DNA from 3 places in the Arthrobacter sp. GCM10027362 genome. Region 2 is predicted to be linked to each of the others. Evidence: riboswitches for the same ligand, from Rfam matches in the RefSeq annotation. Region 2 holds a riboswitch; each other region holds the start of a gene.
The links. Region 2 has a riboswitch for S-adenosylmethionine ahead of ACFQ36_RS04565 (flavin reductase family protein). Riboswitches for the same ligand answer to the same signal wherever they lie in the genome.
Positions count from the first base shown of each region.

Region 1 (5,554 bases), on a different contig from region 2:
CCGCAGGTGCAGCAGCAGAAGCGGGAAGAGGCAGGCAGGGAGCTGTTCAACTTCATCTCGGACCTGGTGGAGCGGCACCGGCAGGCGCCGGGCGATGACCTGCTCTCGGCAATGGCCGCCGACGACGGACCCGAGGGGAGGCTGTCCACCGGGCAGTTGGCGAGCACCGGCCTGCTGCTGCTCATTGCCGGGCACGAAACCACCGTCAACCTCATCGCAAACGGCGTGCTGACCCTGCTGCGCCATCCCGACGCCCTCGAGCGGCTGCGCCGGGACCCGGACCTGGTCATCCCGATGACCGAGGAACTGCTGCGCTACGAACCGCCCGTGCACTTTGTGCCCATCCGGACGGCCCTGGACGATATCGATATCGCCGGAACCAGGATCCCCGCCGGCTCCCCGGTCACGCTGGTGCTCGCCGCCGCCAACCGCGATCCGGGCCACGTGGCCGAGCCGGACCGGTTCATCCCGGACCGGCGGCACAACCGGCACCTGGGCTTCGGCAGCGGCATCCATTTGTGCTTCGGTGCCCCGCTGGCCCGGCTGGAGACGCAGGTGGCCCTGACCGGGTTCGCCCGCCGGGTGCCCGACCCGCGGCTGGCCGAGGACCCGCCGCCGTACCGGCCCAGCCCGATCCTGCGCGGCCCGCTGCACCTGCCGGTCGACGTCGGCGCCGGCCAGGCCCGGCCGGGCCGGGCCTAGCCGGGCCTAGCCGGCGGGCTGGAACATGGATCCGGGATTCAGAATCCCTTGCGGGTCGAGTGCCTTTTTGATGGCCCGGTGGACAGCCAGCCCGGTTTCCCCGATCTCCTCACCCAGGTGCCGGGCCTTCATCCGCCCGATTCCGTGCTCTCCGGAAACCGGGCCGCCCAGCCCAATTGCCGCCTGCAGAACCAGGTCGTAGGCAGCCCGGGCACGGCCGCGCTCGTCCTCGTTTCCCGGGTTGAACACGATCATGGGGTGGAGGGTGCCGTCGGCAGCATGTCCGTGGACGCCGATGAACAGACCGGTATCCTCGGCGATCTCGGCCGCCTTGCCGATCAGCCTGGAGATGTGCCGGGGGAGAACGGTCACTTCATGCAGGATCCAGGTGCCCATGGCTTCCAGCGCCGGCTCAAGGCTGTGCCAGTACTGCATGAACAGTTCCCCCTCGGAGGGATCATCGGTGGCATAGGTAAAAACCGCCCCGTTCCCCAGGCAGAGTTCCTCGAAGGCTTCCAGTTCCCGGGAGTGCCCGGCGTCGCTCTGGGCATAGAGCACGGCGCCCGGAGCAGGAGCGTCATCGCCGAGGATGGGGCTGCCCAGATACCTTTCAACCGCCCCGATGCAGGGGCCGTCCATGATTTCGAGCAGACTCAGCCGGTGGCCGGTGGCCAGGAACCCGGTCACGCTCCGGCCGGCCGCCTCGGGGGTGGGGAAGGCGGCGACGGCGGTGCGTGGCGCCGGGGGCTTCTTCTGCAGGGACAGGGTCGCCTCGGTGATCAGGCCCAGCGTCCCCTCGGAGCCGACGAAGAGCCGGTTAAGGTCGTAGCCGGACACATCCTTGAGGGTCGTGCGGCCGGTCCTCAGGATCTCGCCGCCGGCCAGCACCACTTCCAGGCCCAGGACGCTGTCTGCGGTCACTCCGTATTTGGAGCCGCAGGGACCGCCCGACCCGTTGGCCAGGTTGCCGCCGATGGTGCACCAGTCGTTGGAGGTGGGGTCGGGCGCATAAAACAGGCCCTGTTCCTCAGCCGCCTTCTTCAGGTCCAGGGTGACGACGCCGGGCTGGACGATGGCCAGGCGTGCATCCCGGTCGATTACCGGCTTGGCGTTCATGCGGGTGAAGGAGATGGTGACGGCGCCGTCAACGGCGTTGGCAGCCCCGGTCAGGCCCGAGCCCGCGCCGCGGGGAACGATGGGAACCCCCGCCCCGGCGCAGGCCTTCACGACGGCTGCGACTTCGGCGGTGGAAGAGGGCCGGACCACCGCCAGGGGTGTCCCGGCCCCGGCCAGGGGCTGCATGTCCCGGCGGTAGCCTTCCGTCAGGCCGGGGTCGGTCAGCACGTTCGCTTCCCCGACGATGGCGGCCAGGTCGCCCAGCAGGGCCTCGACCGAGGTGCCGGCCACGGCCGTCATGATGCTGCCTTGGCGGCGCGGAATCCGGCGTCGAGGTCGGCGAGGATGTCGTCGATGTGCTCGAGGCCCACCGACAGCCGCACCAGGCCCGGGGTGACGCCGGCTGCTTCCTGCTGCTGCGGTGAAAGCTGGCTGTGCGTCGTGGAAGCGGGGTGGATGACCAGGGAACGGACGTCCCCGATGTTCGCCACATGGGAGTGGAGCTCCAGCCCGTCCACGAACCGCTTGCCTGCCTCGGCCCCGCCCCTGAGGCGGAAGGCGACCACGGCACCGGTGCCGCGGGGGCCGTACTTCTGCCCGCGCCCGAACCAGGGGCTGGAGGGCAGGCCGGCGTAGGCCACCGATTCGACGTCGTCGTGGCACTCGAGCCACTCGGCGACGGCCCGGGCGTTGGCGACATGCCGCTCCATCCGCAGGCTGAGGGTCTCCAGGCCCTGGGCGACCAGGAAGGCGTTGAACGGTGCCGCCGCCGCACCGAGGTCGCGCAGCAGCTGGACCCGGGCCTTGAGGATGTAGGACAGGTTGGCGCCCAGCGCCCCGCCCTCGCCCAGGTCGCGGCCGTAAACGAGCCCGTTGTAGGTGGGGTCGGGGGTGTTGAACCCGGGGAACCTGGCGGGGTCCTTCGTATAGTCGAAGGTGCCGCCGTCGACAATCACGCCGGCGATGGCGTTGCCGTGGCCGCCCAGGTACTTGGTGGCCGAATGCACGACGACGTCGGCGCCCCATTCCAGCGGGCGGATCAGGTATGGGGTGGCCAGGGTGTTGTCCACGATCAGCGGCACTCCCGCTTCGTGGGCCACGGCGCTGACGCCCTCCAGGTCCAGCACATCCTGCCGGGGGTTGGCCACCACTTCGCCGAAGAACAGCTTGGTGTTGGGCCGGACCGCGCGGCGCCAGTCGTCCAGGTTGTCCGGATCCGCGACGAACGTGACCTCGATGCCGAATTTTCCGAGCGTGTGGGCGAAAAGGTTGAACGTGCCGCCGTACAGGCTCGGGCTGGCCACAATATGGTCGCCGGCCTCGGCGATGTTCAGGACCGCGAAGGTTTCCGCGGCCTGTCCCGAGGACAGCAGCAGGGCAGCGAGGCCCCCCTCCAGGCTGGCGATGCGGGTTTCCACCGCTTCCTGGGTGGGGTTGCCGATGCGCGTATAGATGGGGGCCAGTTCGGCGAGGGCAAAGCGGTTCGCCGCGCTTTCGGCGCTGGGGAAGACGAACGAGCTGGTCTGGTAGATGGGCAGTGCCCGGGCCCCGGTGGCGGCGTCGGCGGGCTGTCCTGCGTGGATCTGGCGGGTTTCAAACGACCACGAATTGCTCATCGGTACGGCTCCTTACGAATCAGGGCCCACGGCATTGTCCGGAGGCATTCCTCGGAACGGCGGTGGCGCCCGCGCTTGCCGCCGGCGGGTCCGCCGGCGGCCTGGTCTTCACCCGGGGCACCCCGCCGCGGAGGAGGGTTGCCGGTCAGCAAGCCGGGGCATCCGGTCCTTTGGTCCTCTGCTGACGCTCATGACCTGGCTATACAGTCTGGGACACCGTGCGCCAGGGCGCGGAAATGTGAATGAATGCGTCCGGGAACGGCCCGAATATGTGTTTTGGGGAAGCGGGGCGTCATATGACCTGTCCGGCCCGCTTCATGACGACGCAGTCGGCAGAAATCGTCATGTTGCGGCCAGGTTCCGCCGGTATTTGCCGCCCGCTGCCGCCGTGGCCTTAGGGTGGTCCCACCAACCATCAAGAGCGGCCGAGAGATCTGGCTTGTTGACGCCGCAGCAACCATCCGCCTGCCCCTCCGCCGGAGGGACAGGCCGGAACGGTGCTACTGCCAGAACCGATGGAGACGCACCAGCGGACCCACCCCGAGCCTTGTGCCGCGGCCCGGGAATCCCGTTGGTTCCCGGGCCACCCGCTGGTGCACTCCCTCGGACGAACCGAGGAGTGGAAATGACCTTGACACCACGGGCGGCGGCACCACCGTCGTTGTCCTATGAGCTGTATCCGCCGGCCGGCCCGGAGGCCGAGGCGCCGGTGCTGCGCGCCATTGCCGAACTCGAGGCCACCAACCCGGACTATGTGTCCGTGACCTACAGCGGGACGCCGGCCCGGCGCCGGGCCTCGATCCGGCTGATCGAGCACCTGGTGCGCAATACCCGGCTGCGCCCGCTGGCCCACCTGACCTGCGTGGGGGAGACCCGGGCAAGCCTGGACCTGCTGGTGCGCCAGATTGTGGGGCTGGGGGTCCGGGGCGTGCTGGCCATGCGCGGGGACCTGCCCCGGGATCCGGAAGCGTTCCGCGGCGAGCTGCCCTTTGCCCGCTACCTGGTGGAACTGATCCGCCAGGTCGAGGCCGGCCACGGCGCCACGCTGGCCGGCGGCCGGCTGGCGGTGGGCGTGGCCGCGTACCCGAACCGGCATCCGGAGTCACCCTCGTTCCAGCACGACGTCGAGGTGCTGGTGTCCAAGGAGCGTTCCGGCGCCGATTTTGCCATCACCCAGGTGTACTTCGACCCGGAGCACTACGTGCGCCTGGTCGCGGCGGCCCGCGCCGCCGGGGTGACCATGCCGATCATCCCGGGGGTGATCCCGATGTCCAGCGTCCGCCGGCTGGAACGGCTGGCCGTGATGACCGGCGTCCGCCCGGACGCGGCGCTGCTGCACCGGCTGGAGACGGCCTCGGACGACGCCGAACGGCAGCGGATCGGGGTCAAGGCTGCGGCCGGGCTGGCCCGGGCCGCCTTCGACGCCGGGGCCCCCGGACTGCACCTGTATACCTTCAACGACCCGCGCGCCTCGATCGAGGTCATCGAGGCGGTCGGCCTGCCGGCCGCGCGCACCCTGTCCTCTTCCGTCCCGGCCTGACCCGGGCCGGAACCGCAACCCCCACTTCCATCAGGAGAACACCATGAGCACCACGCACACCTTCCCCGCCGCCACCATCCTGGGCTACCCGCGCATCGGCCCGCAGCGCGAACTGAAGAAGGCCCTGGAGGCCTACTGGGCCGGCGCCCTGGACGAGGCCGGCCTGGACCGGGCCGCCGAGGAACTGCAGGACCGCACCGTGGAGCGCCTGGCCGCGCTCGGGCTGGACGCCGCCGATTCCTCCATCCCGGCGGACTTTGCCCTCTACGACCAGGTGCTGGATGCCACCGCGGCGCTCGGCGCGCTGCCGGCCCGGTTCGCCGACCTCGCCGCCGAAGACGGCTCCGTGGACACCGCCGGGTACTTCACCCTGGCCCGCGGCGACGGACAGCGGCCGCCGCTGGAGCTGACGAAATGGTTCGACACCAACTACCACTACCTGGTCCCCGAGATCGGCCCCGGAACCCCGTTTGCCGCCGTCGCCCACCGGCTGGCCGGCATCATTGGCCGGCAGCGCGGGCGCGGCGCGGTGCTGCGCCCGGTCCTGGTGGGCCCGGTGACCTACCTGCTGCTGGCCAAG
Region 1 is NZ_JBHTML010000199.1:1,169-6,722, forward strand. It holds gene ACFQ36_RS19340 (cytochrome P450) at 1-702, shown strand, start outside; gene ACFQ36_RS19345 (FAD-binding oxidoreductase) at 709-2,118, opposite strand; gene ACFQ36_RS19350 (bifunctional o-acetylhomoserine/o-acetylserine sulfhydrylase) at 2,115-3,434, opposite strand; SAM riboswitch class IV at 3,501-3,630, opposite strand; SAM riboswitch class I at 3,844-3,956, shown strand; gene ACFQ36_RS19355 (methylenetetrahydrofolate reductase) at 4,060-4,974, shown strand; partial or broken gene ACFQ36_RS19360 (5-methyltetrahydropteroyltriglutamate--homocysteine S-methyltransferase) at 5,018-5,554, shown strand, end outside.
Region 1: linked by a shared signal. The riboswitch ahead of ACFQ36_RS19350 (bifunctional o-acetylhomoserine/o-acetylserine sulfhydrylase) and the one ahead of ACFQ36_RS04565 (flavin reductase family protein) in region 2 are both predicted to bind S-adenosylmethionine.

Region 2 (5,554 bases):
CCCGCAGGTACTGGACCCTGACCCTGGCCGGCTATGCCATGACCGCGGTCTGCGTGCCGTTGCTGGCCGTTGCGCCGTTCGCCGGGGGCGCCGGCCTGGTGCTGGCCGTGGGGCTGATCCTGGCCGAACGCGCGGGCAAGGCCGTCCGCTCGCCGGCCAAGTCCGCGCTGCTTTCCTATGCCGCCGGCGCCGTGGGCCGGGGCCGGGGGATGGCCGTCCACAAGATGCTGGACCAACTCGGCGCGTTCGCCGGGCCGCTGCTGGTCGCGGCCGCGATCGGGGCCACCACGGCCATCTGGCCGGCCCTGGCCCTGCTCGCCCTTCCCGGGGCGGCGGCCATTGCCCTGCTGCTTTGGCTGCGCCGCCGCGTCCCGGACATGAGCGTCTACGAACCTGCGGAGCCGGCGACGGCGGGCGACGGCGTCGCCGCGGCCTCCCGGGCGCGGACCGCACTGCCGCGGGCCTTCTACCTGTTCGCCGCCTCGGCCGGGGCCGTGACCGCCGGGCTGGTGACGTTCGGGGTGATCGCCTTCCACTTGACCGAAACCGGCCTGCTGCCGCTCGCCGCGGTGCCGCTGGCCTATGCCGGGGCAATGCTGGCCGAAGCGGCCGCGGCCCTGGCCACGGGCTGGGCCTACGATCGGCGCGGTGCCGGCGTGCTGCTGGTCCTGCCCGGCCTGGTCGCGCTGGTTCCCGGGCTTGCGTTTTCCGCCAGCCTCGGCCCGGTGCTGGCCGGCGTCCTGGCCTGGGGCATTGCCACCGGCATCCAGGATTCCACCGTCAAGGCGCTGGTGGCAGACCTGGTTCCGTCGGGCCGGCGGGCCACGGCCTACGGCATCTTTGCGGCCATCCAGGGCGCTGCGGCGCTGGCCGGCGGCGCACTCGCCGGCGGGCTCTACGGCCGTACGCCCGTGCTGGTTGCCGTCGTCGGGGCCATCCAACTGGCGGCGCTGGTGCTGCTGGCCGCGGCGCTGCGGGCACGGCCGGTTCACCGGCGGCCCGGCGCCCTGCTGTAACGCCGCTCAGATCCGCGGCGCACAGGGGCCGGTGCCCAGGGCGGCCAGGCCTACCAGGTCCCCGGCACCGAAATCGGTCTGCCCGTTGCTGGTCTCCGCCATGAGCTGCGATTTGTCGGGGGTATGGCCCAGCCCGACAATATGCCCCAGCTCGTGCTGGATGGTGGCTTGGACCGCGGCGGTGCCGCCGGGCTCGCGCAGCCTGACGCCCAGTGCGGTGGCATTGAGCCTGACCTGGCCGGTCACCAGGACATCCGGGGACCCCTCCCCGGAGACCGGCAGCGCCCGGGCGTCGCCCAGCCGCGTGGTGCCGCCGGGCGCCTCGGCCAGCGCGAACATCGGCTCCTGTTCCGGCGTCACCCAGTCGATCAGTACCGGCGCCCACCGGTCCCCGTAGCGGTCCGGCTGGTACGCGGCACGTTCGTCCGAAGCCCGCTCCTGCGTCTCGCCGTCGGCGACGAACTTCAGTCCGGTGGCTTGGGAAACCCGGGATACCGCGGCGCCGATCAGCTCGCCGCCGCCAGGCGGCTGATGGCGGCTGTTCACCACATAGTGGACCGGCCGGCAGGGGCTGAAAGCGACAAAAGGCCGGCCGCCCACCCCTGCGTAGTTGAACTTGTAGGAGCCGCTGGCGGCCGTGAGCGGCCGGGGCGCTCCGAGCGGCCGGCCGGCCTCCTCGTGCCCGGGCATGGGGTGGTCCCGCAGGGCAGGCGGCGTCAGCAGGTCAACGGGCACAAACCGGTTCCACAGGTCCCCGCCCACGGCCAGCGTCAGGCATGCCGCCAAGGCTATGATGCAGCCGGTGGAATAGTTCCGCCCCCGGCGCGAACGCAGCGGCCGCCGCACCTGCTGCGGGCCGGGCCGGGCGGGCCGTCCGTTGGACGGGCTGCGGCGCCCGGGGGCCTTCTCGAAGACCCATTGCGGGATCCGTCCGCTTAGCGAGCGCGGCAAACCGCCGAACCCGCCGCCGTGCTTTGGGCGTTCTGCGGCCCCTGTCCCCCAATGATTGGTCATCCCCCAATGGCCTTTCAACGATATTCACGATGCCGGGGACACCTGCGCAAAAGACCGTGCTCCCTGCTGGATCATTGCATACGGCGGGGACGGTGGGAAGGGCAGCAGCCGCGCCGCGAACTTTACGAACTGTTGCCGGCAGTTGACCCCGGGAGCCTGAAGCTTCTAGCGTTGTACGCGAATCAAGAGCGCCAACGTCAAGCCCTGGCTCGTTGGCCGGCAACCCTCTCGCAGTAGCGGGGTGCTCCAGGTGAAGATTCGGCCCGCCGGAACAGCCGGTGTGGCAAGTACCGCGCTTCGGCCGGCTGTGCAGCGGCACGCCCGGCCGATCGCCTAACGGCAAAGGACCACCGTCATGTCACTCAGCGATGACCTCCAGCCTGGGGCACTCCGCAGAGCCTTCGGCCGCTTCCCGTCCGGCATCGCTGCCCTTTGCTCCCTGGTCGACGGCGCCCCGCAGGGCATCGTCGCGTCCTCCTTCACGGTGGGCGTCTCCATGGAACCGCCGCTGGTGATGTTCGCGGTCCAGAACACCTCCCGCACCTGGCCCATCGTCCGCCGGTCGGAACGCATTGGCGTCTCCATCCTGGGCACCGCCCACGACGGCGTCTGCCGGCAGATCGCGTCCAAGACCGGGGACCGTTTCGCCGGCCTGCGCCTGCACACCACCGACGGCGGCGCCATCCTCCTGGAGGAGGCGGCGCTGTGGCTGGAGTGTTCGGTGGAACAGGAAGTCCCGGCGGGCGACCACCACGTGGTGCTGCTGCGGGTCCACCAGCACGCCACGCATGAGGACGCGCACGAGCCGCTGATCTTCCACGCCTCCGGCTTCAAGAAGCTGGAACAGCCGGCCTTCGTGTAGCGGACCCGCCTGCCACCGTTGGTCGGGCAGGCCGCTCCGCGGCCGTATCGGGATCCGGCGGCTTGCCTCACCAGGTCTCGATACGCTCGTTCCCCGCTACTCGACCAGCGGCCGTTCCAAGCCTGCCCTGCCCTACCCTTCCCTGCCCTTTTGTCCTGCCCGCTGCGGGCACTACAGAAAAGAACCGCCATGATCCGTCTCGATCAGCTAACCAAGGTCTACGGCCACGGTACGAACGCCGTCACGGTCCTTGACCAGCTGGACTTCGCCGTCGACCGCGGCGAGATCTTCGCCGTCGTCGGCCCCAGCGGGGCCGGCAAGAGCACCCTGGCCCAGTGCATCAACCTGCTGGAGCGGCCCACCTCGGGGTCCGTCGTCGTCAATGGCGAGGACCTGAGCAGCCTGCCGGAAAAACGCCTGCGCGAGGCGCGCCGGCGGATCGGCACCGTCTTCCAGTCCGCGAGCCTGTTCAACCGCCGCACCGCGGCGCAGAACATTGCCATGCCCCTGGAATACCTCGGCGTCGAGCCGCGCGAAATCAAGGCCCGCGTGGGTGAACTGCTCGAGCGCGTGGGGCTGTCCCACCGCGCCAACCACTACCCGCACCAGCTCTCCGGCGGCCAGCGCCAGCGGGTGGGCATTGCCCGGGCTCTGGCCCTGCGGCCCTCGGTGCTGCTCTCGGACGAGGCCACCTCCGGGCTGGATCCGGAAACCACCCGCTCGGTGGTCGCCCTGCTGCGCGAGCTGCGCGACGACCTGGACCTGGCGGTCGTGTTCATCACGCACGAGATGGACACCGTGCTGCAGGTGGCCGATTCGGTGGCCAGGCTCGAGCACGGGCGGATTGTCGAGTCCGGCCGACTGGTGGACCTGCTCACCAACCACGACTCGGCCCTGGGCCGCGCCCTCCAGCCGCACCTGACGCCGGCGCTGCCCGCCGACGGCGCCCGGCCCTGGCACGTCACCTACGATTCCCAGGATGTTCCGCAGGACTGGCTCCAGCGGATCTCGCAGGAGCTGGGCGAACCGGCCTCGCTCCTGGCAGCCACCATCCAAACCGTCAACGGCGTAAGCACGGGCAAGGCCACCGTCGGACTGCGCGCCGCTTCCCCGGACCTGGTCCAGGACGCCTTCGCCCGGCTCGGCCTGCGGGCCGAACCCGGCCACAACCTTGCCGGCCCTGATCGGCACGACACAGCCCGGCACGACACCGCGCGCGAGGACGCGCCCGCAACCTTGGAGCACGCACTATGAGCATTCCTGCCGCCATCGGCGTCGTTATCCCCCGCTCCGGCGACACCGCCCTGGCCGACCTGCCGTCCCTGCTGGTGCCGGCCTACGGCGAAACGCTGACCATGGTCGGCATCGTGATGTCCATCGTGGTCCTGGTCGGCACGCCGCTGGCCGTGGCCCTGCACAATATGGCCCCGGGCGGCCTGTTCGAAAACCGCGCCGTCTACGGCGTGCTCAGCTGGGTCGTGAACATCGGCCGGTCCCTGCCGTTTTTGATCCTGATGGCCGCCATCGTGCCGTTCACCCGGTTCGTCACCGGCACCAACATCGGCATCCCGGCCGCCGTGGTGCCGATGTCCCTGGCGGGCATCCCGTTCTTCGCCCGGCTGGTGGAGAACTGCCTGCGGGACGTGCCGCGCTCGGTGACCCAGGCCGCCCGCGCCTCGGGAGCCTCCCCGCTGCAGATCATCCGCACCGCCCAGCTGGGCGAGGCGGTCCCGGCGATCATCGGCGGCCTGACCATCAACACCATCGCCATGATCGAATATTCCGCGATTGCCGGCACCATCGGCGCCGGCGGCATCGGCTACGTGGCCGTCACCTACGGCTACCAGCGCTTCGACCACACGGTCATGCTGGCCACCATTGTCATCCTGATCCTGACCGTCGCCCTGGTGCAGCTGCTCGGGGACCGGCTCGTCCGGTTCACCACCCCGGCCCTGCGCCATTGACCTTCCCTCTCCCCTTCCCCTTCCCCCACCCCGCGTTGAAAGGCAGTCCGCCATGACCATTACCGAAAACAAGAACGGTTCCCCGCCGCAGGACCACGGCTTCACCGTCCGCAAGCGCCGCAAGCTGCCCTGGCTCCTTGGCGCCGGCGCCGCCGTCGCCGTCGCCGGCTCGCTGATCGCCGGCAACCTGCTCGGCGGCGCCAAGTCCCCCAACGAAGTCCCCGGCGCCACGCTCACCGTGGTCACCGCCGAAGGCAACCAGGCCGAGCAGGCCCTGGTGAACTTCGTGGCCGAGGAGGTGGCCCCCAAGTACGGCATCAAGGTGGCCTTCAAGGGCCTGAGCGACAGCAACACGCTCAACCGCGCGGTGAGCACCGGCGAGGTCGCCGGCACCGTCTACCAGCACAAGCTCTGGCTCTCCCAGGTCCTCGAGGCCAATCCGGACTTCAAGGAAACCGCCGCCACCCCGGTGTTCCGCTGGGGCTTCGGCGTCTGGTCCGCCAAGTACAAGTCCGTGGACGAACTGCCCAACGGCGCGGTGGTCTCGCTGTACTCGGATCCGGCCAACGAGGCCCAGGGCCTGTGGCTGCTCGAGCGCGCCGGCCTGATCAAGCTCAAGGACGGCATCAACAAGTGGCAGGCCACCCAGAAGGACATCGTGGCGAACCCGAAGAACATCCAGTTCAAGCTGCTGGACT
Region 2 is NZ_JBHTML010000015.1:2,686-8,239, reverse strand. It holds gene ACFQ36_RS04575 (MFS transporter) at 1-1,016, shown strand, start outside; gene ACFQ36_RS04570 (peptidase) at 1,023-2,030, opposite strand; SAM riboswitch class IV at 2,211-2,326, shown strand; gene ACFQ36_RS04565 (flavin reductase family protein) at 2,386-2,892, shown strand; gene ACFQ36_RS04560 (methionine ABC transporter ATP-binding protein) at 3,082-4,146, shown strand; gene ACFQ36_RS04555 (methionine ABC transporter permease) at 4,143-4,856, shown strand; gene ACFQ36_RS04550 (MetQ/NlpA family ABC transporter substrate-binding protein) at 4,909-5,554, shown strand, end outside.

Region 3 (5,554 bases), on a different contig from region 2:
GCACCGGCCACAGCCAGGCCGAGTCGATATGGGCATGTCCGACGGCGTGGATTCGGTGCGCGCTGGCAGCCGCCGGGACGGCCAGCGTGCCGGCCAGGGCCGCCCGGCCGGCGGCGTCCGTGCCGGCGATATCATCCGGATCCAGCAGGTCCAGGGCCTGTTCCAGGGCGTGCAGGATCCCGGCGCGCCGGGGCAGCTGGTCCGGCAGCGCCAGCATGAGCGAGGCCAGGGTCCGGAAGTCCTGCAGCAGTTCCCAGACCTCCACCTCGCGCAGGACCAGCTGCGCTCCGCCGAAGCTGTAGAGCGGTTCCCTGCCGGCGGTGGCGGGATCCCCCAGCATCGTGGGGGCAAAGGTGAAGCCGTTTGCGATATCCGGATTGGCGGCCGCTTCGACATAGAGCTCGACCGGTCCGCCGGACCCGGCGGGCAGCGGAAGGTGCCGGTTGAACGGGGACAGGCCCTTGAGCACGGTGCCGTCCGCGGAGTAGCCGAGCCCCTCGGCCTGGAAACCCGGCAGTCCCGGGGTGAAGCCCAGGTCGACCAGGACCTCGGGCTGCCGGCCGGGCAGCCGGGCCCCGGCATCGTCGGCCGGAAAGGCACCGGTGAGCCGGAACCACGTGGTGCCCCACGGCGCGCCCCAGCGCTGCCCGGTCCGGAACGGTTCGTAGCGCTGGACCGCGGCCTCCGCGAAAGGCACCGGAGCGTCCGGGCAGCTCCAGGCTGCCGCTGCCAGCGGCCAGCGCAGGCCGTGGACCGCAGGTTCCAGCCGCTCGACGACGAACCGCGCGATCCTGGCCTCTGCCTGCGCTGCATTATGGTGCATGGCGATCGTGGTGCATGGCGGCCCCGCGGGTGGAAGCGTCCGGCCGTAAGCCGGCCGTTGGGAGCTACTCTACGGGTGCGCTCAGCGGGAAGAAATACCGCACCAGTTCCATATCCAGCTGGTGGATGTCCGTCAGGAACCCGTCATGGCCGATCGGGGTCCGGATGGTGTGGACCGTGACCGGATTCGGCAGCGCCCGGGCCAGCTGGCGGGACTGCTCGGGCAGGTAGAGCCGGTCCGAGTCCACCGCGGCGATGAAGAACCCGGTGTCCGTACAGCCGGCCAGGGCTTCCGCCACCGTCCCGCGGCCGCGGGCGACGTCGTGGCTCATCAGCGCCTCGGTGAGCACGATGTAGCTGTTGGCGTCGAAGCGGCGCACGAGCTTGCCGGCCTGGTGGTCCAGGTAGCTTTCGACCGCGTAGCGGCCGCGGGCGGCATGCGTGATGCCGCCGAACGGATGCTCGCCGTCCTGCGCGTTCCGGCTGAACCGGAATTCCAGTTCGGGTTCGGACCGGTAGGTGATGTGCGCGATCCGCCGGGCGATGCCCAGCCCGGCCTCCGGCACCGGGCCGCCGTAGTAGTCCCCGCCGGCGAAGTCCGGATCCAGCCGGATGGCCGCGACCTGGGCCTGGGCGAAGGCGATCTGCTCGGCGGTGCTGGCCGCACCGCAGGAAATCACCGCGCAACGGGCGGTGCGTTCGGGATAGGTGGCCGCCCACTCCAGCGCCCGGGCGCCGCCCATGGAGCCACCCAGCACGGCGTGCCAGCGCCGGATGCCGAGCAGGTCGGCCAGCCGGGCCTCGGCGCGGACCGAGTCGCGGATGGTCACGAACGGGAAGCGGGAACCCCACGGGGCCCCGTCCGGGGCCGGGGAGGACGGGCCGGTGGAGCCGTAGCAGCCGCCGAGCATGTTTACCGCCACCACGAAGTAGCGGTCGGTGTCGATGGTGGCCCCGGGGCCGACCAGCGAATCCCACCAGCCTGCCTCGTCCGATCCGCCGCGCGCCACGTGGGTGCTGCCGGTCAGGGCGTGCTCGATCAGCACGGCATTGGAGGCATCCCCGTTCAGGGTGCCCCAGGTCTCGAAGCCAAGGACAACGTCCGGCAGGTAACCGCCGGTTTCCAGTTCCAGGGCTCCGATCGAAACCGAACGCAGGGTTCCGTCGATGGCCGTGTCCACGAGTTCCTGTGGCTGCACAGTGGTCAAATCATCTCCCGCTCTCTGGCTATGCGGACTTGGCGGACCGGAAGCCGGCTTCCAGGTCCGCGATAATGTCGTCGATGTGTTCTATGCCCACGGCCAGCCGGACCAGGCCCGGCGTGACGCCGGCGGCCACCTGCTCCGCGGGCGAGAGCTGGGCGTGCGTGGTCGAGGCCGGGTGGATGGCCAGCGAGCGCACGTCGCCGAGGTTGGCCACATGCGAATGCAGCTCCAGCCCGTCCACGAACTGCTTGCCCGCCTCCACGCCGCCGGCGATTTCGAACGCGACGACGGAACCGGTGCCCTTCGGCCCGTACTTGCGTCCCCGCTCGTACCAGGGGCTCGAGGGCAGGCCCACGTACGCCACCGAAACGACGTCGTCGTGTGCTTCGAGGAACTCGGCGACCTTCTGCGCATTCTCCACGTGGCGCTGAACCCGCAGGCTCAGGGTCTCGAGGCCCTGGGCGATCAGGAAGGCGTTGAACGGGGAGATGGCGGAGCCCAGGTCCCGCAGCAGCTGGACGCGGGCCTTGAGGATGTAGGCCAGGTTGGCCCCCAGCGCGCCGCCCACCCCAAGGTCGCGGGCGAAGACCAGGCCATTGTAGCTCTCGTCCGGGGTGTTGAAGCCCGGGAACTTCGCCGGGTCCGCGCCGAAGTCGAACTTGCCCGCATCCACGATCACGCCGCCGATTGCGGTGCCGTGGCCGCCGAGGTATTTGGTGGCCGAGTGCACCACGATATCCGCGCCCCACTCGATCGGGCGGATCAGGTACGGGGTGGCAAGCGTGTTGTCCACGATCAGCGGCACGCCGGCCTCGTGCGCGGCGGCGCTGACCCCCTCGATGTCCAGCACGTCCTGGCGCGGGTTGGAGACCACCTCGCCGAAGAACGCCTTGGTGTTCGGCTTCACGGCCGCGCGCCACTGCGCCAGGTCGTCCGGATCCGCCACGAAGGTCACCTGGATGCCGAACCTGGTCAGGGTGTTCTTCAGCAGGTTGTAGGTGCCGCCGTACAGGCTGGGGCTGGCCACGATGTGGTCCCCGGCCTCGGCCAGGTTGAGGATGGCATAGGTGGCCGCCGCCTGTCCGGAGGACAGCAGCAGCGCGCCGGCGCCACCTTCGAGGTTGGCGATGCGTGTTTCCACGGCTTCCTGCGTGGGATTGCCGATCCGGGTGTAGATCGGGGCCAGTTCCTGCAGCGCGAAGCGGCTGGCCGCGCTCTCGGCGCTGGGGAAGACGAACGACGTCGTCTGGTAGATGGGCAGGGCCCGGGCGCCGGTGGCGGCATCCGGCTCCTGGCCGACGTGGATCTGGCGGGTTTCGAAAGACCAATCATTGGACATTGGACATCTCCCTCAACTCGGGGTCCACCGGACAGGACGCCGGTACTACCGGCCTGCCTACGGGTGCGACCCGCGCTTGCCTGCCGCCTCTTGGCAACAGGCCAGGTCTTCACCCGGGGCACCCCACCGCGGTTGGAGGGTTGCCGGCCAGCAAGCCGGGGCTTGGCGCTGGCACTCATGACCTGCATACAGGTTCGCCCATGGCCGGCCCCAGCGGCAAGTTAGGAACAACTAATGTGACGACGTGTGAACCATGGGGGCCGAATCGCGGGCGGAACCGGCCCCCGTTCGCACTTAGGCTGGCCTAAGTCGAGAGGTGGATCACAAAATGCCAAGATGAAGCCATGCGCTTCGATCATGTCTCCTATGCTGCCGAACCCGATGGCCTCGCCGCCACGACCGAACGGATTTCAAAGGTCCTGGGCATTGAGGCCGTCAAGGGCGGCGTACACCCCCGCTTCGGCACCCGCAATACCATTTTCCCGCTGACGGACCGGCACTACCTCGAGGTCGTGGAGGTGCTGGACCACCCCGCGTCGGACAAGGCGCCCTTCGGGCAGGCGGTGCGGGCACGCTCCGAGGCCGGCGGCGGCTGGATGGGCTGGTGCGTGGAGGTCGATGACCTCAAGCCCTTCGAAAAGCGGCTCGGTCGCAGCGCCGTCCCGGGCAACCGCAAGTTCCCGGACGGGCAGGAACTGACCTGGCAGCAGATCGGCATCAAGGGCCTGATCGCCGATCCGCAGGTGCCTTATATGATCCGCTGGGATGACGGCACGGAGGACCTGCACCCCTCCAACGCCCGCCCGGCGATCGTCAAGCTGATCGGCCTGACGATTGCCGGGTCCTCCGAGCGGGTAGCGGACTGGCTCGGCACCCCGGTCAATGACCTGCTCGAGGACGTCAAGGTGGCCTGGACCGCGCCCAAGGGCGAGCCGGGCATCCTCTCCGTGCGCTTCGAAACCCCGAACGGCGTCGTCGAAATCTGACCCGGCCGCGCCGCCCCGCGGCTCAACAGCTCCGGCGCTCCCGCCCGGCCCGGGCATTTCCCCTCGTTCCGGGAACCTGCTGCCCAAGGTTCATGCAGCAGGTTCCCGGAACGAGGGGTTTTCTTTATGTGCTCCTCCACAGGTTCCGGCGGGACCCGCGGAGTCCACAAACGAACGGCAGTGAATCCGCAGGCTTGGTCCCGGACCGCAGGGTGGATACATGGACGCCAGGCTCCGGTCTTCGACGCGGACGGGCAACTGCCGGGCATCACGGACTTCTTCTGGAAGCATTTTCGGCTCGCCGCCGGCCTGGATTTTATCCGCTGGATGTGGGACGCAACGTGGGACCCGGCCTCGCCGCGGAATCCCCGCGGGCTGGCGAGGACCCTGACCGCCGCCGGTCGGACGCAGGACAGGTGGAACCGCAGCTGGCCGCAGCCGCCCGACCGATGTACTCTCGCCGGCCCATTCGGCCCGGGACCGGCAGACTCTCCCCCGGTTTCCCGCCATCCGGGTATTCACCGCGTTCCGCCGGCACAGGATATTCCCGTTCCGAAGGGAAATGCAGGTGGAAGGGCGGAAGGGGACGGGATGATGGAAGGGACGGCAGGGGAAGCGGGGTCAGCGGCCGAGGCCGATGGCGGGGCCGAAGAGGGCGTAGCCGACGAAACCGGCAATGTCCAGGAACGCGTGCGCCACCACCAGCGGCATCACGCGCCGGGTCCGGGTGTAGGCGTAGCCGAAGACCAGCCCCATCAGGAAGTTGCCGATGCCCGGCCCGATCCCCTGGTACAGGTGGTAGGACCCGCGGACCAGGGCACTGGCCAGGATGACGGTCCAGTTGCCCCAGCCGAACCTGGCCAGCCGCTCGAACAGGTAGCCCACCACGATGACTTCCTCGACCACCGCGTGGCGCAGGGCGGACAGGACCAGCACCGGAAGCGTCCACCAGTAGGTGTCCAGCGCCGCCGGCACGATCGCCGTCGTAATTCCCAGGGCCCGGCCGGCCGCATACACGCCCAAGGTCCCCGCCCCCATGACCACCGCCAGCGCCAGGCCGAGGCCGAAGTCCAGCCCGGGCCGGGCGAAGTCGAATCCCAGCCGGCGGAACACTGACTGTCCGGCCGGCCTGCCGGACGCGGCGAGCAGGAACAGCGCCAGCGCCACCGGGACCAGCGCGAAGAAGATCCCCAGCAGCTGGT
Region 3 is NZ_JBHTML010000093.1:3,334-8,887, forward strand. It holds gene ACFQ36_RS13615 (alpha-mannosidase) at 1-823, opposite strand, end outside; gene ACFQ36_RS13620 (homoserine O-acetyltransferase) at 888-2,030, opposite strand; gene ACFQ36_RS13625 (bifunctional o-acetylhomoserine/o-acetylserine sulfhydrylase) at 2,050-3,366, opposite strand; SAM riboswitch class IV at 3,434-3,549, opposite strand; gene ACFQ36_RS13630 (VOC family protein) at 3,711-4,352, shown strand; gene ACFQ36_RS13635 (CPBP family intramembrane glutamic endopeptidase) at 4,974-5,554, opposite strand, start outside.
Region 3: linked by a shared signal. The riboswitch ahead of ACFQ36_RS13625 (bifunctional o-acetylhomoserine/o-acetylserine sulfhydrylase) and the one ahead of ACFQ36_RS04565 (flavin reductase family protein) in region 2 are both predicted to bind S-adenosylmethionine.